DNA from 2 places in the Providencia sp. genome. Region 2 is predicted to be linked to the other one. Evidence: riboswitches for the same ligand, from Rfam matches in the RefSeq annotation. Region 2 holds a riboswitch; the other holds the start of a gene.
What was found. A riboswitch is a leader RNA that binds a small molecule or an ion and turns the genes downstream of it on or off. The one in region 2 is predicted to bind thiamine pyrophosphate.
Positions count from the first base shown of each region.

Region 1: another riboswitch for thiamine pyrophosphate. It lies ahead of thiC (phosphomethylpyrimidine synthase ThiC); the one in region 2 lies ahead of thiB (thiamine ABC transporter substrate binding subunit).

Region 1 covers NZ_JBQDNB010000041.1:10,136-21,669, reverse strand. The annotation lists gene nfi (deoxyribonuclease V) at 1-32, opposite strand, end outside; gene hemE (uroporphyrinogen decarboxylase) at 131-1,195, opposite strand; gene nudC (NAD(+) diphosphatase) at 1,280-2,071, opposite strand; gene ACTH6U_RS20330 (ABC transporter substrate-binding protein) at 2,325-3,377, shown strand; gene ACTH6U_RS20325 (alkaline phosphatase family protein) at 3,390-4,208, shown strand; gene ACTH6U_RS20320 (ABC transporter permease) at 4,208-5,110, shown strand; gene ACTH6U_RS20315 (ABC transporter permease) at 5,100-5,927, shown strand; gene ACTH6U_RS20310 (ABC transporter ATP-binding protein) at 5,930-6,946, shown strand; gene ACTH6U_RS20305 (HAD family hydrolase) at 6,968-7,630, shown strand; TPP riboswitch at 7,912-8,024, shown strand; gene thiC (phosphomethylpyrimidine synthase ThiC) at 8,225-10,216, shown strand; gene thiE (thiamine phosphate synthase) at 10,200-10,856, shown strand; gene ACTH6U_RS20290 (HesA/MoeB/ThiF family protein) at 10,956-11,534, shown strand, end outside.
Region 2 covers NZ_JBQDNB010000008.1:20,742-32,275, reverse strand. The annotation lists gene rapA (RNA polymerase-associated protein RapA) at 249-3,155, opposite strand; gene ACTH6U_RS08440 (DNA polymerase II) at 3,546-5,897, opposite strand; gene thiQ (thiamine ABC transporter ATP-binding protein ThiQ) at 5,973-6,671, opposite strand; gene thiP (thiamine/thiamine pyrophosphate ABC transporter permease ThiP) at 6,664-8,268, opposite strand; gene thiB (thiamine ABC transporter substrate binding subunit) at 8,244-9,248, opposite strand; TPP riboswitch at 9,308-9,405, opposite strand; gene rppH (RNA pyrophosphohydrolase) at 9,520-10,053, shown strand; gene ptsP (phosphoenolpyruvate--protein phosphotransferase) at 10,058-11,534, shown strand, end outside.

The sequences.
Region 1 (11,534 bases), on a different contig from region 2:
TCTTGCCGTAACAAGTGAGTATCTAAAACCATAATGTACCAATACTTAAGATACTTAATTATTACTAATGATAGATGATAATAGTGCACTTACAAGCTACGGTAAATACACCATGAGTTAAACCTGCCGGCTATTGATGATACTGTCGGGAGAAACGGTGAACGGCATCGATAAATACACCTGCATGCTCAGGAGCAACATCCTGATGAATGCCATGTCCTAAGTTAAATACATGGCCATCTCCGCTACCGAAACCAGCAAGAATATTTTGTACTTCTTCTTCAATACGAGCTGGCGGCGCATATAACATCGATGGATCCATATTACCTTGTAATGCAACTTTATCACCAACGCGACGACGTGCATCTGCAATTTCAGTCGTCCAATCTAAACCTAATGCATCGCAGCCCGTCGCAGCCATTTCTTCTAACCACTGACCGCCACCTTTAGTAAATAAGGTTACGGGTACGCGGCGACCCTCGTTTTCACGGATCAGCCCATCAATGATTTTCTGCATATAATTCAATGAAAACTGTAAATAATCACGCTTAGTTAACACACCGCCCCAAGTATCGAAAATCATCAGGGATTGTGCACCAGCACGAATTTGTGCATTCAAATATAAAATAACGCTATCAGCCAGTTTATCGAGTAATAAATGCAGTGCAGCAGGGTCTTCATACATCATTTTTTTGATTTTAGTGAAGGCTTTGCTGCTGCCACCTTCAACCATATAAGTCGCTAATGTCCATGGGCTACCTGAAAAACCAATCAACGGCACATCACCATTTAGCGCTTTACGAATAGCCCTCACAGCATCCATTACGTAACCTAATTCCATTTCTGGATCAGGAATTGGAATATTTTTGACATCCGCAAGGCTGCTTATTGGCTTTTGAAAGCGCGGGCCTTCCCCTGTTTCAAAATAGAGACCAAGTCCCATTGCATCAGGAATGGTTAAGATATCAGAAAATAAAATAGCGGCATCTAATGGAAAGCGACGTAATGGTTGTAAAGTCACCTCACACGCCAACTCCGTATTTTTACACAGAGAAATAAAATCACCGGCTTGTGCCCGTGTTGCTTTGTATTCAGGCAAATAGCGGCCTGCTTGACGCATCATCCATACCGGGGTCACATCTACAGGTTGACGTAGCAACGCGCGTAGATAGCGGTCATTTTTTAACTCAGTCATTATTTACTCCATTATAATCAGTGGCCGCCGTAAATGGCTAAGGGCTAGTATTGTAGCATGTTAAAGACAACAATATCAGCGCGCCTATTGGCTTGCTTCATCTTCGCTATCACGACAAAGCACAACAGTATCTTCAATTAAACGCCTTGCTATAGTATCTCCTGGCGGAATTAAAGGCAGCTCATTGTAGTGATACCACTGGGCACTAATTAATTCGTTTGGATCAACTTTAATTTCCCCGCTGTCATAATCGGCAAGAAAGCCCATCATCAAAGAATGTGGAAATGGCCATGGCTGTGATGAAACATAGCGAATATTACGAATTTTAATATTACTTTCTTCCATCACTTCACGAGCAACCGCTTCTTCTAATGTCTCACCAACTTCCACAAATCCCGCTAATACTGTAAATAATGGATTTTGTGAATGGCGACGATGTTGAGCCAATAAGATATGATCATCTCGCCGTATACCCACAATTATGCAAGGAGCAATTTGCGGATAATAACGTTCATGGCAATGGTCACAAAGACAAGCCCACTCCGTTTTACTATGACGCATTGACGTTCCACAATAACCACAATAACGATGTGAACGATAAAATTCAGCGAGTTGAACTCCTCGACCTGCAAGTCGAAAAAGTCCTTCATCTTGTGCCGCGACTAAACGAGGGGAAGCCATATCTGAAGGCATTTTTTCAGCAATAAGCCAAACTATCTCGCCTTGCCATTCCCCGATTGGGGTCGCTGTTTTACCAATAAGAGACAACTCTTTAGCTGTTCCTCTCGGAACATCCCCCTGAGGTAGCCACAACCGACCCGCAAAACAAATGAACCACCAACCACTTTCTGTTCCTGCTAATGTTAATTTAGTCATTTTCCATATCTTTTATCTGCATAAAATAATTACCTTTATACCCAAGATAGTCTTTTTACACACAATAATTCAAAAGATTAACGGGTTATATTTCAATGCTTTATTTGACAGTTTTTGTTCATTTTCATAAACAAAATGATACAGCTTTAAGTACAAATTATACAAAAAGCGTCATAAATCTTTCAACTGATTGTCATCTTATCAACTTAGCATGCTAATTAACCAATACGGCTCCTCAATAGTGAGAGAAAAGATGAAAGTTATCGTTCCTGCAATTTTAATATCTCTAACAACATCAAGCCTTACATTAGCAGCAGATGCTAATTTAACTAAATTAATTGATGCGGCAAAAAAAGAAGGGCAAGTATACAGTGTGGGAATGCCAGATTCATGGGCTAACTGGAAAGGAACTTGGCAGGATTTAGAAAACCAATATGGATTAAAACACCAAGATACCGATATGAGTTCGGCCCAAGAAATCGCAAAATTTGCAGCTGAGAAAAAAAATGCAACGGCAGATATTGGTGATGTTGGTGCCTCTTTTGGTCCCGTCGCTGTGCAAAAAGGGGTGACTCAACCTTATAAACCGACAACTTGGGAACAAATTCCTAATTGGGCAAAAGATAAAGATGGGCATTGGGCGCTAGCTTATACTGGGTCAATTGCTTTTATGATTAACAATGAGTTAGTCAAAGACGCACCAAAAAGTTGGGACGATTTACTCAAAGGTAAATATAAAGTCACCGTCGGTGACGTGGGTATAGCAGCACAAGCTAACAACGCTGTCCTTGCCGCTGCTTTTGCTCGTGGTGGTGATGAAAACAACCTCACGCCGGCCATTGAATTTTTTGCTGAACTCGCTAAACAAAAGCGCTTATCAGTAAACGATCCTACTGTCGCCAATATCGAAAAAGGTGAAGTTGAAGTCGGTATTTTATGGGACTTTAACGCACTGAATTATCGCGATCAGATCAACCGCGATCGTTTCACCGTTGTTATTCCATCAGATGGTTCGGTTATTTCAGGTTATACCACGATTATCAACAAATATGCCAAAAACCCAAATGCAGCTAAATTAGCTCGCGAATATATTTTCAGTGATAAAGGACAGTTAAATCTGGCGGAAGGTTATGCTCGCCCTATTCGTGCACAATATCTGACATTACCAGATTCAATTAAATCTAAATTACTCCCTGAAGCACAATATAAAAATGCTCATCCCATTAAAGATGCAGAGGGTTGGGAAAAGTCATCTCGTACTTTGCCGAAAATGTGGCAACAGCAAGTTTTAATCCACCAGCAGTAATTAGGATTGATAATGTCAGAAAAGGTCATACTTGTTGTTCTAGACGGTTTAAGTTATTCAGTGGCCCATCATTGTATGGGCTATCTCAATGGCTTAATCAAGGCTGATAGTGCAACACTTTATAAAATGGAGTGTGAACTCCCCTCAATGTCTCGCCCTTTATATGAGTGCATACTGACAGGTATTTCACCCGTTAAAAGCGGCATTGTAAACAATGAAGTGGTTCGGTTATCCCATTTCGACAGTGTTTTTTCCTTAGCACGTAAAGCCGGAAAAATCACCGCAGCGGCGGCTTATTACTGGGTGAGCGAACTCTATAACCGAGCGCCTTTTGTGGCGATTCGTGACCGCTTTACTCATGATGAACAACTCGCTATTCAATATGGCTGTTTTTATCAAGCTGATAGCTATCCTGATGACCATTTATTTATTGATGCAGAATATTTACGCACTCAATATTCTCCTGACTTTTTACTCATTCATCCTATGAATATTGATGATGCAGGACATAAGTTTGGTTTTGATTCAGCGCAATATCGTAATACCGCTCGTAAAGCAGATATTATTTTGTCGAACTATATTCCGACATGGATTGAGCAAGGTTATCAAGTGATTATCACCAGTGATCACGGCATGAATAATGATCGCAGCCATGGTGGCATTTTACCAGAAGAATGCACTGTTCCGCTGTTCGTTATCGGAACACAGTTTTCACATGATCCCCAATGCGAGATGGAACAGACCGCAATTTGCGGAACCCTGTGTGCTTTACTCGGTGTGAACTATCCCGATAAATCCGTTTGTCATGAGTTACTGGTAGGAGGCAATTAATGGCCGACATTACCGCTCCTTGCGAACAGACAGCTCAACAACAAGGCAAAATAGCCATGTTAAAAAAACATTTGGCTCGCTTTCATTGGCAGGCGGCTTTATTAATGCTGCCTTTCATCACGCTGTTTTGCCTATTTCAAATTGCGCCAATGATTTGGGTATTGATTAATAGTTTCATTTACGAAGAAGCGTGGTCAGTTGCCAATTATCTTGAAGTCTTCACCAATGATTTTTATCTACAAGCATTTGAAAATACATTATGGCTTTCAATTTTCTGTAGCGTGATTGGATTATTGATCTCTAGCGTGACGGCATTTTCTATTTATAAAATGCAAGGTAAAGTCCGCCGAATAATGATTTCTTTCACCACAATGACCAGTAACTTCAGTGGTGTTCCTCTCGCCTTTGCTTTTATTATTATTTTAGGCTTTAACGGTGCGATTACCTTGCAACTTAAAGCATGGGGGATTATTGAAGACTTTAATATTTATAGCGCCAATGGGTTGATGCTGCTGTATATCTATTTCCAAATACCGTTAGGAGTTTTATTACTTTACCCTGCATTTGATGCCCTAAAACCAGAGTGGGAAGAAGCTGCAAAAACGATGGGTGCTAGTAAACTAACATATTGGTTTAAGGTCGCTATTCCTGTCATCTCCCCTGCATTACTCGGTACTTTTATTATCTTAATCGCCAATGCGGTTGGGGCATACGCAAGTACCTACGCCTTGACTAGCGGTAATTACAATCTGGTTACTATCCGAATTGCCAGCTTAGTTTCTGGCGATCTATTCTTAGAACCGAATATGGCGGCGGCGCTATCTGTCTTGTTAATTGCTATTCTTGGTTTTATTACCGCTATTCACCATTGGTTATTAAAACGGAGCTACCATGCAAAGTAATAATGCAATCAGCCCAATGATAACTAAATCTAGTCAAGCTCCTAGCCTGTGGCTGCACAAATTAATTCTAATTAGTGTTGCAAGCCTACTAGCTTTACCCATTATCGCCACTTTTCTTTATTCTATTGCCAGCCAATGGGGGGCAACGGTTCTGCCAGACTCTTTATCAATAAAATGGTATTTGCAATTATGGCAAGATCCACGTTTTTTAATGGCTTTTGGGCGTTCATTGATTATCTGTTTTGGTACCCTACTCGTCAGTACGTTGATTATTCTCCCCATGACCTTTGCGGTATTTTATCGTTTTCCCAAACTAAAAAGTGTAATGGACTTATTGATTATTTTACCTTTTGCCATCCCGCCCGTAGTCTCTTCCGTCGGTTTATTACAAATATTTTCTGATGAACCATTTATATTAGTCGGCACGCCGTGGATTTTAATTGGCACCTATTTCACCATCACCTTACCCTTTATGTATCGTGCTTTGGCGAATAGTTTCCAAGGTATTAATTTGCATGACTTGATGGATGCTGCTCACCTATTAGGTGCTAGCACATTTAAAGCTTTTATATTGATTGTGCTACCCAATATTCGTAAAGGTTTTCTTGTCTCATTATTAATTTCATTTTCATTTCTAATGGGTGAATTTGTTTTCGCCAATATATTGGTAGGAACCCGTTATGAAACACTGCAAATTTATCTCTTCAATATGCGTCAAACTAGCGGTCACTTTACCTCAGCGCTGGTAATGTCTTATTTCCTCTTTACGTTGCTGCTGACTTGGTTAGCAACTCGATTGAATCGTTCTGGAGATTAATGATGAGCTATGTCATTGCCGAAAATTTAAGTAAGTCCTTTGGTCAAAATCAGGTGTTTTCTGATATCCAGTTTACGATTGAAAAAGGCGAATTTATTACTTTGCTAGGTCCTAGCGGTTGTGGAAAATCAACGCTTTTACGCTGTATTGCAGGTCTTGAGCAACTAAATAGTGGTGAGCTCTATATTGGTCGTGAAAATATTACCCATCAAGCTGCTCAGCAGCGTGGCGTAGGTATGGTATTTCAAAGTTATGCATTGTTCCCTAATATGACGGTGACCGAAAATATTGCCTTTGGCCTGAAGATGCGCAAAGTTGATAGTAAAGAAAGGGAAAAAGCAGTCACCGATGTGATTGAAATGGTTGAACTGCAAGGGAAAGAGCAGCAATATCCGCATCAATTGTCTGGTGGTCAGCGTCAACGAGTGGCACTGGCTCGCGCTTTGGTGATGAAGCCGCAAATATTATTGCTCGATGAGCCTTTATCAGCCCTTGATGCTCGTATTCGTAAACATTTACGTCAACAAATTCGTCATATTCAGCGTGAACTAAAACTGACAACTATTTTTGTCACTCATGATCAAGATGAAGCAATGATCATGTCAGATAGAATTTTTTTAATGAATAAAGGCTCGATTGTTCAAAGCGATACAGCAGAAAATATCTATACTCAACCGGCTAATGAGTTTGTAGCACGTTTTATGGGTAACTATAATCTCGTTACCGCAGAGAAAGCCAATGCCATGCTGGGACTAAATCTACAAGGCACCCTCGCGATCCGTCCCGAATCTATTTATGTAAAAGAAGCGGGACGTCAATATGCAGACCATATTTCGCATCCTGTTGATGCTATTATTGTCGACCATCAATTACTGGGCAATATCATTCGTTATTCAGTCAATACGCCAGCAGGAAATATGACAGTTGACCTACTTAACCGCTCTTCAGAACGACTTTTTGAGCCCGGAACACGTCTTGAACTGATGTTTAATAAAAATGAAATTCGCGCCTTAAGCTAATTTAATCATGGAAAAATAAAAATGCGGAACAAATTAGCCATTTTTGATTTGGATGACACCTTAATTCAAGGAGATAGCAGCGTACTGTGGACGCAATATTTATGGGATAAAAAAATCATCAAAGACCCCCGTTTTGTCGAGGCTGATAAAACAATGATGGCGCAATACAATGCAGGATCTTTAGATATGGCAACATATTTGCGATTTAATTTGCAATCTCTTGCCAATATAAAAACAGAGCAAGTCGATCTGTGGCTCGATGATTTTATCGACACCATTATTATTCCGCGAATTTATCCCGAAGGATTAAGCACGATCGCCTTTTATCGATCTCAAAAGATCCCGATTATTGTGATCTCCGCAACCGTTTCATTTATTGTTAAAAAGGTAGCAAACAAACTTAATGCTGACGTCGCCATGGGCATTGATATCAAGCAACAAAGTGGTTGCTACACTACTGAAATAGAAGGTATTCCCACTTTCAAAGAAGGTAAAGTTAAGCGTCTAATGCATTGGGTAAGCCACCAACCCATCACCGATGCCTATATCTACTTTTACACCGACTCTGCCAACGACCTTCCCATGTGCTACTTTGCCGATGAAGTATTTATTATCAACGGCGACCCACGCTTACAACAAGCCGCCAATGAAAATAACTGGCCGCAATATACTTGGAGTTTGTAGGCCCAAACTTGTAATTTCGGTCTTAGTTTTGATCTTGGTTTTAACTAACTAGCCCTTCCAAAGGTTCCTCTAAATTATTCAAGTGAGAAGCAGGCGGAAAACGAGCCAATCTTTTCCAAGGTTCCTCTAAATTATTCAAGCGAGAAGAAGGCGGCAAGCGAGGATATCCCAAGGAGCATACATAAGTATGTGACTTGGGTAGCTGAGAGCGGCCAACGCACTTATCGCTTGAAGAATGACGAGGAAAATACTTGTTATAATCAGAAAGAAACCTATACTAAAACATCTTGTCGGAGTGCCTAGTATGCATTTGCATCGGGCTGAGACCGTTAATTCGGGATCCGCGGAACCTGATCGGGTTAATACCCGCGAAGGGAACAAGAGTAATCACTCAGCGTATTAACCATCATTTTTGACTTAATCTCACCTAAAACCGGTGATTGAAAAACAAACGATATGGTGAATTACAACACAATACGCAACGTCTTATTATTACTCCTCCGAACTCCTGACAAGCAACTTTCTTACGATAAACCTGCTAATACGCACAACTTATAAATGCGTTATAGCCCGTGACGATGTCAGGAAATTGCTATGTCTAATAATACAAATTTAACTAATGCTATACCGACCACAAATATTTCTGCAAAACCCGCCCCTGCTCGCACTCGAAAAGCACAAAGGGATGCCGCTGAAGACTTCATTAATACCGTTTCTGGTGTGTCATTTCCCAATTCAAAACGCATTTATTTACAAGGTTCAAGGGATGATATTCAAATTCCAATGCGTGAAATTCAGCTCTCTCCCACGCTGATTGGGGGCGATAATGAGAATCCTCAATTCGAAGAGAATGAACCCATTCCTATCTATGATACGTCAGGGCCTTATGGTGACCCCGCTTGCGAGCTAAATGTGCATGCAGGATTGCAAAAAATTCGGGCACCTTGGATACAAGCACGCGCAGATATTGAACCCGTTAAAAACCTCAGCTCTGATTTCACCCAGCAACGTTTAGCAGATGCAGGACTCGACCACCTACGTTTTAATAATCGCCCGCATCCATTAAAAGCGAAAAATACAAAGTGCGTCACTCAATTGCACTATGCACGTAAAGGGATCATAACCCCTGAAATGGAATTTATTGCCATTCGTGAAAATATGGGTCGCGAACGTATTCGTGGTGAAGTGCTTCTGCAACAGCATCCAGGACAAGGCTTTGGCGCTAATTTACCAGACAATATTACCCCTGAATTTGTTCGCCAAGAAATCGCCGCAGGCCGTGCGATCATTCCTGCAAATATAAACCATCCTGAATCTGAACCGATGATTATTGGCCGTAACTTCTTAGTTAAAGTGAATGCCAATATCGGTAACTCATCAGTCACGTCATCCATCGAAGAAGAAGTTGAGAAATTGATTTGGTCAACCCGTTGGGGTGCGGATACCGTCATGGATTTATCCACTGGTCGTTATATCCATGAAACTCGTGAATGGATTTTACGTAATAGCCCAGTGCCAATCGGCACGGTACCCATTTACCAAGCACTAGAAAAAGTAAACGGTGTGGCTGAAAATCTCACGTGGGAAATGTTCCGTGATACCTTACTTGAACAAGCTGAACAAGGTGTTGACTACTTCACCATTCACGCAGGGGTTTTATTACGCTACGTCCCCATGACCGCAAAACGCCTTACGGGTATTGTCTCTCGTGGTGGCTCTATCATGACAAAATGGTGCCTTTCACATCATCAAGAAAACTTTCTATATGAACATTTTCGTGAAATTTGCGAACTCTGCGCTGCCTACGATGTATCACTGTCGCTAGGAGATGGTCTGCGTCCAGGTTCAATTCAAGATGCTAATGATGCAGCGCAATTTGCAGAATTACATACCCTAGGTGAATTGACTAAAATCGCATGGGAATATGACGTTCAAGTGATGATTGAAGGTCCAGGACATGTGCCAATGCAGATGATACGTCGCAATATGACGGAAGAATTAGAACATTGCCACGAAGCGCCATTTTATACATTAGGCCCTTTAACTACCGATATCGCTCCGGGCTATGACCATTTCACTTCCGGTATTGGTGCTGCGATGATTGGTTGGTTTGGTTGCGCGATGTTGTGTTACGTCACCCCCAAAGAGCATTTAGGCTTACCAAATAAAGAAGATGTGAAACAAGGCCTTATCACTTATAAAATTGCTGCTCACGCTGCGGATCTTGCTAAAGGGCACCCCGGTGCTCAAATTCGTGATAATGCAATGTCTAAGGCACGTTTTGAATTCCGTTGGGAAGATCAGTTCAACTTAGCATTAGACCCAGAAACGGCACGCAAATACCACGATGAAACTTTGCCTCAAGCCTCAGGGAAAGTTGCTCATTTCTGTTCTATGTGCGGTCCTAAGTTCTGCTCAATGAAAATCTCACAAGAAGTCAGAGACTATGCTGCACAAAAAGAAATAGCAGCAAAAGAAGCGATTGAAAAAGAGAACGGAATGACGCAAATGTCAGAAGCTTTTCGAGCTCACGGTAGCGAGTTATACCATAGCGCAGAGGTCGTCAGTGATGAAAAAATTGCTTAATTTACCGGATACTCCATTTCCGGAGACTGAACACTGTCTTGGTCTGTACCCTGTTGTCGACTCCGTAGAATGGATTGAACGCCTGCTTAATGCGGGAGTTTCCACTCTCCAACTGCGAATTAAAGACAAGACCGATAGCGAAGTTCGTGATGATATCCAAAAAGCCATCACGCTTGGCAAACAATACAACGCACGCATATTTATCAATGACTATTGGCGTCTAGCAGTCGAATTTGGTGCTTATGGCGTTCACCTTGGGCAAGAAGATTTGGAAACTACTGACTTACTTGCCATTCATCAAGCAGGTCTGCGCCTAGGTGTTTCGACCCACGATGAACGTGAGCTTGCCATCGCCAAATCGGTGCGCCCTTCTTATATTGCAATGGGGCATATTTTTCCGACAGAAACCAAAGAGATGCCATCATCACCTCAAGGACTTGAGACACTCAAAAAAATGGTGGCAGCCACCCCTGAATACCCCACTGTCGCCATTGGCGGTATTTCAATAGATAGAGTTTCTGCGGTGCTTGCAACCGGTGTCGGCAGTGTCGCTCTCGTCAGTGCGATCACCAAAGCTGAAGATTGGCAAAAGGCGACAAAGGTACTGTTGGATTTAGTTGAAAGCGATAATTCACATTAATTAATTGGTAATCATAATGAAATCCATAATTTATTAATTTTATTGATAATTATGAAAAATATAAATATGGCTCATTATGATTATTCGAAGGAACTTATCATGTTAAGTGACCAAGAATTTATGCGTTACAGCCGCCAGCTATTACTGGAAGATGTCAGCCCTGTAGGACAACAGAAACTCAAAAATAGCAAAGTACTCATTGTGGGTCTAGGAGGATTAGGCTCACCCGCTAGTCTCTATTTAGCGGGGGCGGGTGTTGGTGAGATATGGCTTGCCGATCACGATGAATTGCATGTTTCAAATCTACAACGGCAAATGCTCTACAACACTGATGATATTTCAAAATCTAAAGCACAATTAGCCGCCCATCGACTTAACCAATTAAACCCGCTGATAAAAACACACGTTTTACAGAAAAAATTGGATATCGATACATTAATTCCGTTAGTCGCACAAGTCGATTTAGTCCTTGATTGCTGTGACAATATGGCAACTCGCCATGCTGTCAACATGGCTTGTGTTAAAACGAATAAAATCTTAATCAGCGGCAGTGCTGTCGGTTTTGGCGGGCAGCTCATGGTGTTTGAGCCGCCATTTAGCTCAGGCTGTTATGCCTGTCTTTATCCTGAAAATGAGGAGCCACAACGCAACTGCCGTACCGCGGGTGTTTTAGGTCCT
Region 2 (11,534 bases):
TAATCCTAAGAGTCACAAAGGAAATACCCTGTAATGGATGTTGTAGGGGTGTTGGCTTCACTCAGCCCCTTGGGTCACATACTTGTGTATGCTCCCCAAGATGTCTTCGTTTGCCGCCTACCTACAACTCGAATTATTTAGGGTAATATCCTTTTAATAATATAAATAAAATACTACTGATTTCGAGTTGTAGATCTTTAGGTTAGTCGCCGAATTACATAAACATATGACACTCGACCTTCATTACTTTATTGGTGCGTGACTACAACTAAACGAATCGCATCAAGTCGCCATGTCGCTTGCTCAATATTAGTCATTAACAGTTGGCGCTCTTCTTCAATAATCTCTAGCTCTTCATCGCGGATATTTGGATTCACCGCTTTGAGTGCTTCTAGGCGAGAGAGCTCAAGTGTTAGCGCTTTATCCGCAACTTCTTTAGCTTGTGCAATAATCACTTTTGCTTCTTGTTCAATCATTGGCTCTGAGAGGCGCAAAACGGAATGCACTTCATTTTGTACCGCATTGACTAATTTACTCGCCATATGACGATTAATGGAATTTAGCTGACGGTTAAAGCTTTCAAATTCAACTTGAGAAGATAAATTATTACCTTTTAAGTCAATTAGTAACCGCACTGGTGTTGCAGGTAAAAAACGGCTAATTTGCAAGTTTTTAGGTGCTTGAGCTTCAACTACATACACCAACTCAGTGAGTAACGTACCGACAGGTAATGCTTTATTTTTCAATAATGAAACAGCACAGCTACCAGTATCACCCGATAATACTAAATCAAGACCATTGCGAATAATCGGATGTTCCCAACTGATAAACTGTGTATCTTCGCGAGAAAGGGCTTGCTCTCGGTCAAAGGTAATAGTGCAGCCATCTTGTGGTAGTCCAGGGAAATCAGGAACTAGCATGTGGTCAGAAGGTGTTAAGATAATTAAATTATCACTTTTATCTTCTTGGTTAATACCAACGATATCAAAAAGATTAAGGGCAAAATTAACTAATTCAGTATCGTTGTCACCTGCACCAATCTCTTCTGCAAGGCGATTACCCGATTCACCACCATTTGAATGCATTTCAAGCAAGCGATCACGACCTTGCTCAAGCTGTAATTTTAGCGAGTCATGCTCTTCACGGCAGGTTTTAATAAATTCATCAAAACCATCCATCGCTGTAGGTTCAGCCATAAACTGCAATAATTGTTGATAGTACTTATCATAAATAGCACGGCCAGTTGGACAAGTATGCTCAAAAGCATCTAATCCTTCGTGGAACCAACGTAGTAGAACCAATTGTGCGGTATTTTCTAAGTAAGGTACATTGATGGTGATATCGCGATTTTGTCCAATCCGGTCTAAACGACCAATACGTTGTTCTAATAAGTCTGGATTGAAAGGCAGGTCAAACATGACTAGCTGGTTAGCGAACTGGAAGTTACGGCCTTCAGATCCAATTTCAGAGCACAATAATACCTGTGCGCCTTCTTCTTGCGATGCAAAGTAAGCTGCCGCTCGATCACGTTCTAATAACGATAAACCTTCATGGAATACTGCGGCACGAATTGCTTCACGTTCACGTAATATTTGCTCAAGTTGTAATGCTGTCGCGGCTTTGGCACAAATAACTAATACTTTTTCATGACGATTTGCCGTGAGGAAGCCCATGAGCCATTCAACGCGTGGATCAAAGTTCCACCAAGTTGCATTTTCCCCTTCAAATTCTTGATAAATTTGCTCGGGGTATAGCATTTCTTTGGCGCGTGTTTCTAGATCTTTTTTCGAACCCATAATACCTGCAACTTTAATTGCAGTTTGATATTGGGTCGGAAGTGGCATTTTTAGCGAATGTAATTCACGGCGAGGAAAACCTTTAACACCATTACGTGTGTTTCTAAATAGTAGTCGGCTAGTTCCGTGTCTATCCATCAACATATTGGTAAGCTCTTGACGTGCAGCAGTGCCGTCTTCACCTTCAATGTTTGCGGCTTTTAGCAAAGGTTCAATATCTTGCTCTTTAATTAATTCATTGAGAAGATTTTGCTGTTCATTCGTCAGTTTATCGCCTGAAAGGAGTAATGATACTGCATCAGCAACTGGGCGGTAATTATCTTGTTCTGCAATAAATTCTTCATAGTCATGAAAACGGCTAGGATCAAGCAAACGCAAGCGTGCAAAGTGGCTTTCTTGGCCAAGTTGTTCTGGGGTTGCGGTTAATAGAAGAATCGAGGGAACATGTTCTGCTAATGTTTCAATGACTTGGTATTCACGACTAGGTGCGGTCTCGCTCCACTGTAAGTGATGCGCCTCATCGACAACCATCATATCCCAACCGGCTTCAACTAGTTGATCAAAGCGTTGTTTGTTGCGACGAACAAAATCAAGGGAGCATAAAACTAACTGCTCAGTTTCAAATGGGTTATCGCTATCGTGTTGTGCTTCGCTATAACGGCTATCATCAAACAGTGAAAAACGTAGGTTAAAGCGGCGTAGCATTTCAACTAACCACTGGTGCTGCAAGCTATCAGGTACGATGACTAAGATACGCTCAGCACGACCTGCCATCAATTGCTGGTGAATTATCATACCTGCTTCGATGGTTTTACCTAAACCAACTTCATCTGCAAGTAATACGCGTGGATGGTGGCGCTTGCCAACTTCATTAGCAATATGAAGTTGATGTGGGATCAAACTGGCACGAATACCTCGTAAACCAGTAGATTGATGCTTGACTTGTTCACTATAGAATTTACGAGCGCGAAAGCGTAATGCAAAGCGATCCATTCTATCAATTTGACCCGCAAATAGTCGGTCTTGCGGTTTATTGAAGGTCAGTTTACTGTCGAGAAAAACTTCTCTTAGGCTAATGTCAGCTTCTTGGGTATCTAAACGAGTACCTTTATAAGTCAGCAAACCGTTATCTTCTTCAATACTTTCAATTTGAAGCTGCCAGCCTTCATGGCTGGTAATGGTGTCACCTTCGTTGAACATGACTCGAGTAATTGGAGCGTCATTGCGTGAGTAGAGTCTATTTTCTCCACTTGCAGGGAAGAGCAAAGTCACCATACGGGCATCAATAGCCACAACGGCGCCTAATCCAAGTTCGCTTTCTGTGTCGCTTATCCAGCGTTGACCAAGGGTAAATGGCATAGGTTTAACTTAATTCCATAATTTTGATAGTTTATTTTTAGATTTTTTTAAGACAATTTTTACTAATGTCTTCGCCCTGTGTTGATAAATCCGATGTTAGTAAAACAAGGGATAATTCGAACGTTAAAAAATAGCCAGTGTCCTGTGGACAATTATTTATTCTCTATAATCCAAGCTGTATGGAGTCAACATGCACAAGCATTGAATTTCGGTAGTATAGTTGATTCTCTCGTTAAACCGTGTAGTAGTGAAGTGCGAGATATCAAAGGGGCGTTATATTAATTCAAGCGAGGCCTATCGTCACCTGTTAAAAAACGTCAATGTTATAAAGAATACTGTCAATTGCTTAAAATAAAAGCGTTGTGGGTTTAAAATAAAGGCATTAAACATTTAAAATAAAAGTGTAATTTGTCCGGTTGATATCGCGTCAAAGTCATCTTGTAAGAATGGTAAAATGGCATCCGCAATTGGTTTGATTTGCTTGGCTATATAATGTTCATAATCAGGGCGGGCAGTGACAATTTCAAGTGGTTCTGGTCCTGCTTGCGTAATAATATAGCTTATCCAGCCCCCATTTTGATACTGCTGCGGTCGCTGTAGTTTTAAATTATACTCATCGGCTTGTCGTGCTGCTCTTACATGTGGTGGTACATTGCGTTGATAATCCGACAGTTTTCGGCGTAAGCGCTTACGATAAACTAAGCGATCATCATAACGGCCTAAACGAATTGCTTGGACATATTCAAGAATAAACTCGCGGTAGGGTAATCGATGAAAAATTCGTGAATAAAGTTCTTTTTGGAAAATCTGAGCCAGTGGAGTCCAGTCTGAGCGAATGGTTTCTAGCCCTTTAAATATCATGGTGTCTTTACTGAGCCCTGCATAACGCTTTTTACTGCCCATTTCAGCACCTCGTATCGTTGGCATTAAAAAACGTCGATAGTGAGTTTCATACTCTAATTCCAAAACACCATCGAGTTGCCATTCATCGTGTAAATGCTTTACCCACCAGTCATTGACGTAATCACGTAGGTTATAACCAATTTTTTGTGCTTGTTCCTCTGTATGAGCTTCTCGTAACCAGACAAAAGTGGAATCAGTATCACCGTAGATCACTTGATAACCCTGAGATTCAATTAGCTGTTTAGTGATACGCATTATCTCGTGTCCACGCATTGTAATCGAAGCGGTTAGGCGCGGGTCAAAAAAACGGCAACCTTCAGCACCAAGCACTCCAGCAAATGCATTCATAATGATTTTTAGTGCTTGAGAAAGTGGGGCATTATGTTCTTTTTTAGCTTTATCTCTTTCTTGCCAAATGTGACTAACAATACTGGGCAAACAATGTACAGAACGTGAGAACCATGCGTTACGAAAACCTGAAACAGAGTGCTGTTGGTCTGGGTGAGCGAGTCCTTCGATCATTCCTGCCGGATCTATCAAAAAAGTACGAATTATCGACGGGTAAAGGCTTTTATAATCTAGAACCAAAACTGAATCATACAGTCCAGGCTGTGAGTCCATTACAAAACCACCTGGATTAAGCTGCTGTTTTTGTTCTGTTAAATTAGGTGCGACAAAACCAAGGCGATGCAATCGTGGAATATATAAATGTGAAAAAGCAGCCACTGAACCGCCCATTCTATCTGTGGCAAGCCCCGTTACATTTGAGCGCTCTTGTAAGAATGCCATTAAATCTGTTTTTTCAAAAATTCGATGAACTAAGATACAGTCTTGAATATTGTAATGTGCGAGTGCGGGTTTATCATCTGCAAAGCGGCGGTTAATTTCATCCATTCGGTCATAAGGGGTATCAATAGCTTTTCCTTCCCCCAGTAATTGTTGAGCTACAAACTCTAAACTGAATGACGAAAAGCTCCATGTCGCCGCTTTTAATGCATCAATTCCATCAATGATAAGACGTCCTTGTGCGGAAGCAAAAAAAACGCCTTGTTTAAAGCCATGTTCGCGCCATTCCAGTTTTTGTCCTTGGCGACCAAATAATAGTGGGATCCCATAGCGTAGTGCATGTTTTTGTAGAACCTGTAAGTCGAACTGAATTAAATTCCAGCCAATGATGGCATCGGGATCATACTGTTGCATCCATTCGTTAAGTTTATCGAGTAGTTTTGGTCTGCTATCAACGTAAACTAAACGATGATCTGAATTTAATGAAGGGCCTTGATCAGGGCCTAACATAAATACCACGCTATCATTGCAGCCCGATAAACCGATTGAGTAAAGTTCACCATATTGGCTAGTTTCTATATCGAGTGATACGGCTTTAATGATGGGACGGTATTCATCGCAAGGTTTTAGTTGATATTCACCTTGTGAATTACGTGAAAACCAGACAGGAGCTGTTATGAAGCGTTCCATGAGGTAGCGTTCACAGGGGCGAATGTCTGTTTCAAGTAACTCAACACCTAGCTCCAGACAATTTTTTTCAAGATTCTGTAATTGCCGGTATTGATGGCAATAAATGGCGTAGACTTTTTCACGTTGAAAATCCGCTAACTCAATGAGTCGATAAGAAACATTGGGTTGCTCATCTAAAAGGTGGCGAACAATAGGCAATTTAGATTCAGATAAAAAACCAATAGCTTGCTGATAAGGTACTGTGATTTTACGGGGACGATTATCGGTAAGTAACCAATAGCTGACCTCAACACCCTGACGGGTATCTCTCCAGTGACGGCTAAGAATAAAGCCTTTTTCAGCAGGGGACATGGGTTGAGGCATTAGCTTACTCGTTGAAATTATCGGCAGTCTTAATATACATCATTGGTGGGTTTTTATACAGTGTTTTTTGTTAGGTTAATGTGTGACCCCAAGCAGTTTGGATGCAGGGTTATTTCCTTGTAATAGCTGAGTAGTACTACCATCATAGGCAATTTTACCCTCTGAAATAACTAAGGTTCTTGGTGCTATTTTCAGCGTATCTTCAATATTATGTGAAACCATTATTAATGTGATTTCTTTTGCTGAACAAATTTCGTCTAGTAGCGAGAGCATTTCGTTACGAAGTGCAGGGTCTAGTGCTGAAAACGGTTCGTCTAACAATAAAATAGGTTGGTTGCGAATCAGACAACGTGCAAGGGCTGCTCGTTGACGTTGTCCTCCCGATAATTGGGCTGGAAGTCTATCAAGGTGGGGGCTTAGGCTGACTTGTTCTGCCATCTCTTCAATTTGCTGCATTTGATCTTTTTTTAATCGTAAGCTTGGGTACAGACCAAGTCCAATATTTTGCCTAACAGTTAAATGAGCAAATAAATTATTCTCTTGAAATAGCATCGAAACAGGGCGCTTAGCTGGTGGGGTAGCGCTATGATCATAACCATTTAATTGGATAGTCCCATTTTGGGCAAATTGAAAACCACTAATCAGACTTAATAAGGTACTTTTACCTGCACCACTTGGCCCCATTACGGCAATCCTTTCACCAGCCTCGGCCGCAAAATCAAAATACATATTCAGGTTATCGTACTGGTAATCCAGTTTAGTTAATTTAATCATTATTTTTTCCTGAGATACGTTCGAGCAAGCTAAATAAACAAAAACACAATAATAACAATAGCATTGCGGTCACTGCGCCATCGTTAGTACGATAAGCCCCAATTTGTTGATAAAGATAATAAGGAAGCGTACGAAAATCCTCATTTCCAAATAGAGCGACAACGCCAAAATCGCCAATGGATATGACACAAGCAAAGGCTAACGCTTGTGCTATGGGTTTTTTGAGTGCTTTTAACTCTATTATTTTAAAACGTTTAAACCCACTGATAGCCAAAGATTGGCAAAGCGGGTTATAGCGCTCAGCAATATCTCTCATTGGGTTTTCGAGTACTTTGAGGGCATAAGGAATAGCGAGTAAGGCGTTCGTCATAATTACCAATGCGTAAGGAGACTCCGGTATCCCAATAGTTTCATTAAAAAAGATGAAAAAACCAGTAGCAAGAACAATACCTGGCATAGCTAGAATAATTAAGCCACTAAGTTCTATGGCTTGACCAATCCTAATAGCTTGGCGTAATCGAAGCTCTCGGCTGCTCCAAAGCAGCATTAATGTTAATAGTACACAAAGTAATCCAGCGCAAAGCGCAATAATTAATGATGTTGAGGTCGCTTGCCATAGTGCTGATTGGCTAAAAACAGAGATTAACTGACCGTTTAAACCATCAAAAATAACGGCTAAAAGTGGTGGAAGTAATAGCAACATCGCAGCAATAATTAATAAAGCATCACGGAGACGGCGAAATAAATTATCAGCAGGATCGTACCAATGAGTTTGGTGACTAAAGCCAACAGAGAATAAATTGTTTATTTTTTGGCATATAAACATTAAGCCAACACAGAAAAAAAGCTGAATTAAAGCGAGTATTGTCGCTCGGCCAAGATCAAAGTCGTAACTGAGAGACTGATATATAGCCAATTCGATGGTAGTCGCCGCAGGACCGCCGCCTAAGGCTAATACTGTTGCAAAGCTGGCAAAGCACAACATAAATATTAATGATGCAGTAGGTAGAATTTGCCTACGTAAATAAGGCCATTCTAAGATAGTAAATTGTTGCCACTCATTAAAGCCTAATTGCGCTGCACTTTGACGTTGTTCGATAGCAATATTTTCTAATGACTGTAATAGCATTCGAGTCGCTAACGGCATATTAAAAAAAATGTGAGCGAGTAAAATGCCCTTTAAGCCATAAGGCGAAAAAGTATATTCTAAGCCAAATAATTGGCATAGTTTTGCTAGCCAGCCTGTTTGTCCATAAATGGAGAGAATACCAAAGACAGCGACAAGAACAGGCAGTACCAATGTCATGGCACATAAGCGAATAAATAGTGTTCTACCAAAAAATCGCCTTCGATAAAGAGCTCTTGCAAGTAAAATAGCAGGGAGCACCGAGAAAATTGCAGATAAAAAGGCTTGCCAAAAGGTAAAGCCAATCACATGCCATAAATAGCTGTCATTTATGATCTCATCAATAGCAATTTCGGGTGCAAAGTGCCATAGCGCACCGAAGGCTAGTGATGCAACCGCCACTAATAAACCGGAAGCTAGTACTCCCGGTAACAGTGATGAGTTAATTAACGACTGACGGTGCTTTGCCATAAACGAGTCCATGATTGACGTTCTTTGGCAACTTCTTGCGCACTAAATTGCAGTGATTTTTTGGGTAGTGGTAACCGGTTATAGACATCCGGTAATGGAACATCAGTTACCGGATACATCCAGTTGGTTGTTGGTAAAGTGTTTTGAAATTCAGGTGTTAACATGAATTTTAGGAATTGTTTAGCCAGCTCAGGTTGTGGACTATTTTTAAGTCTAGCCGCAACTTCAATCTGCATATAATGCCCTTCATCAAATAAGGCAGCAGCATAATTATCTTTATTATCATTAAGCATTTGATACCCAGGCGATGCGGTATAGCTTAGTACAAAATCTCCTTCACCCTTTAAGAATAGGCCGTATGCTTCGCTCCAACCTTTAGTCACTGTAAGAGTTTTTTCTGACATATTTTTCCATGCATCAGCAGATTTATCGCCATACAGCTTTTCAATCCATAACATTAAACCTAATCCTGGAGTACTCGTACGGGGGTCCTGATAAATAATTTTCCAATTATTTTTGCTTGTTAATAATTCATTCATGCTTTTTGGCGGTTGTTTGATTTTATTGGTGTCATAAATAAATGCAAAGTAACCATAATCATAGGGAATAAAAATTGGGTTATTCCATTCAATGGGTAGCTTGAGGGCATCGGTACTTATGTCTGCTGGTGCAAATAATCCTGTTTTTTCGGCAGAATCAATTAGGTTGTTATCTAAACCTAAAATGATATCGGCTTTGCTTTTTTTACTTTCCATTCGCAAGCGGTTAAGTAAAGAAACACCATCGCCTAGCGAGACTAATTTTAATTCACAATCACATTGAGCTTCAAAACTCTTTTTGATTTGAGGTCCAGGACCCCATTCAGCTGCAAATGAATCATAGGTGTAAATAGTTAATGTCGGTTTCTCTGCCCATGATAAATGTGCAAAAGTCAGTACATTTAAAGCGATAAGATAGGTAAAAAGCTTATTTTTAAACATTTGTTTTCCTGCGCTAAAAATAAAAATACACAGGATTTGAGGGGGAACCGCGCTGTGTTTACAGGCGGTAGCTCAAATCCCTACGCCGGTATTAGCCGGATCAGGTTCTACGGGTTATTTCTCAGCCAAATATATTTAGGCACCCCGTTGAGACGCTTACTATTGTAGTGACTTCAGACATATCTGCAAACTGTATTGATATAGGTTTACCAGTTAGGGTATGTGTGAAACAATTGGGGTATCTTTCAAATTTGGTTATTGAGGTAGTCTAGTGATCGATGATGATGGCTACCGCCCGAATGTAGGAATTGTAATTTGTAATCGGCAAGGGCAGGTTTTATGGGCTCGCCGCTATGGTCAGCATTCATGGCAATTCCCTCAAGGAGGTATCAATCCTGGGGAGTCTCCTGAACAGGCAATGTATCGTGAATTATACGAAGAAGTCGGGCTACAGCGTAAAGATGTTAGGTTATTAGCATCTACCCGTAACTGGTTACGTTACAAATTACCCAAGCGTTTGGTGCGTTGGGATACAAAACCTGTTTGTATCGGGCAAAAACAGCGTTGGTTTTTACTACAATTACAATGCAATGAAGCTGATATAAACGTGCAGCGCAGTAAATCGCCAGAATTTGATGGCTGGCGATGGGTCAGTTATTGGTATCCTGTTAGGCAGGTAGTTTCTTTTAAACGTGAAGTTTATCGTCGCGTAATGAAAGAATTTGCTCCAATTGTAATGCCTTTACAGGAACAGAAATTACCACAACGACCTGTTTTTAATAACCGTAGGCGTGGAGCTAAGTAAGTCTATGTTGACGCGTTTGCGTGATATTGTTGAAAAAGTCGCTATGGCAACAAGTTTGACCGAAGCACTTGAAATTTTGGTGAATGAAACTTGCAAAGCGATGAGGACCGATGTGTGTTCTATCTACTTAGCAGATCATCCTCGCCAATGTTATTATTTAATGGCAACCCGTGGGTTGAAAAAGCCCCGCGGGATTGCTATTCGTCTTGGATTCGACGAAGGTGTAGTTGGTGCTGTTGGCCGCCAATCTGAAATGCTCAATTTAGCGGATATCCGTGAGCATCCTCAATATAAATATCTCCCCCAATTAAAGGAAGGCCAGCTTAAGGCTTTTCTTGGCGTTCCTGTCGTTTACCGTCGCCAACTTTTAGGTGTATTGGTTGTACAGCAGAAAGAGAAACGTTTATTTAACGAAACCGAAGAGTCTTTTATGGTGACGTTATCTATGCAACTCGCCGTAATTTTATCGCAAGCTCAAGCAAAAGGTGTTTTTGGTCAATACAGGCAAAGTCGAATAAAAGCGATTCCTGTCTCTCAGGGAATTGCAATGGCGTATGGCTGGCAAGATAATTCACAACCATCTTTTGATAGTGTTTGTGAAGCCAGTGCTATCAATAAAGATGATGAAAAACAAAGGCTAATAAGCGCTCTTGAGAGTGCGGCAGCAGAATGTCGTCGTATTAGCAAACGTTTTATGGCGAATTCATCAAAAGAAAGTGCAGCCATTTTTGATTTGTATAATCATTTGCTTAATGATCCTCAACTTAAAAAGAATTTATTCACATCTATTGAGCAAGGCGCGGTAGCCGAATGGGCTGTCAAAACGGTTATTGAGGATTATGTTGAACAATTTTCACGTTTACGTGATCTGTATCTTCGAGAGCGTGGTACTGATCTCAGAGCATTAGGTCAACGCTTACTTTTTCATCTTGATGATTCGTTAACACCAATAAATCAGTGGCCTGAGCGTTTTATATTAGTTGCTGATGAACTTAGTGCCAGTGTGCTTGCCGAATTGCCGTTTGAGCAATTAGCGGGTGTCATTGTGCGCGATGGTGCAACACATTCCCATTCGGCAATTCTTATTCGTGCTATGGGGATCCCAGCCATTATGGGGGCTGATGTTGAACCCTCATTACTGCATAACCGTCTTTTGATTCTAGATGGTTATCGTGGAGAAGTATTTATTGAGCCTGAGAATTTAATTGCTCAGGAATACCAGCAGATTATTGAAGAAGAAAATGTTTTAAGTCGTTTAGCAGAAGGCACTTTAGAGCAAGATGCTATCTTAAAAAATGGCGACCAAATTAAAATTTATCTTAATGCTGGATTGAGTCCTCGTTATGAGCAGCAAATCAATATGGGTGTTGATGGTGTTGGTTTGTATCGAACTGAACTTCCATTCATGCTGCATAATGGTTTTCCATCAGAAGATGAACAAAAGCAAATGTACCAAGAAGTGCTTGAACTCTTTCCAACTA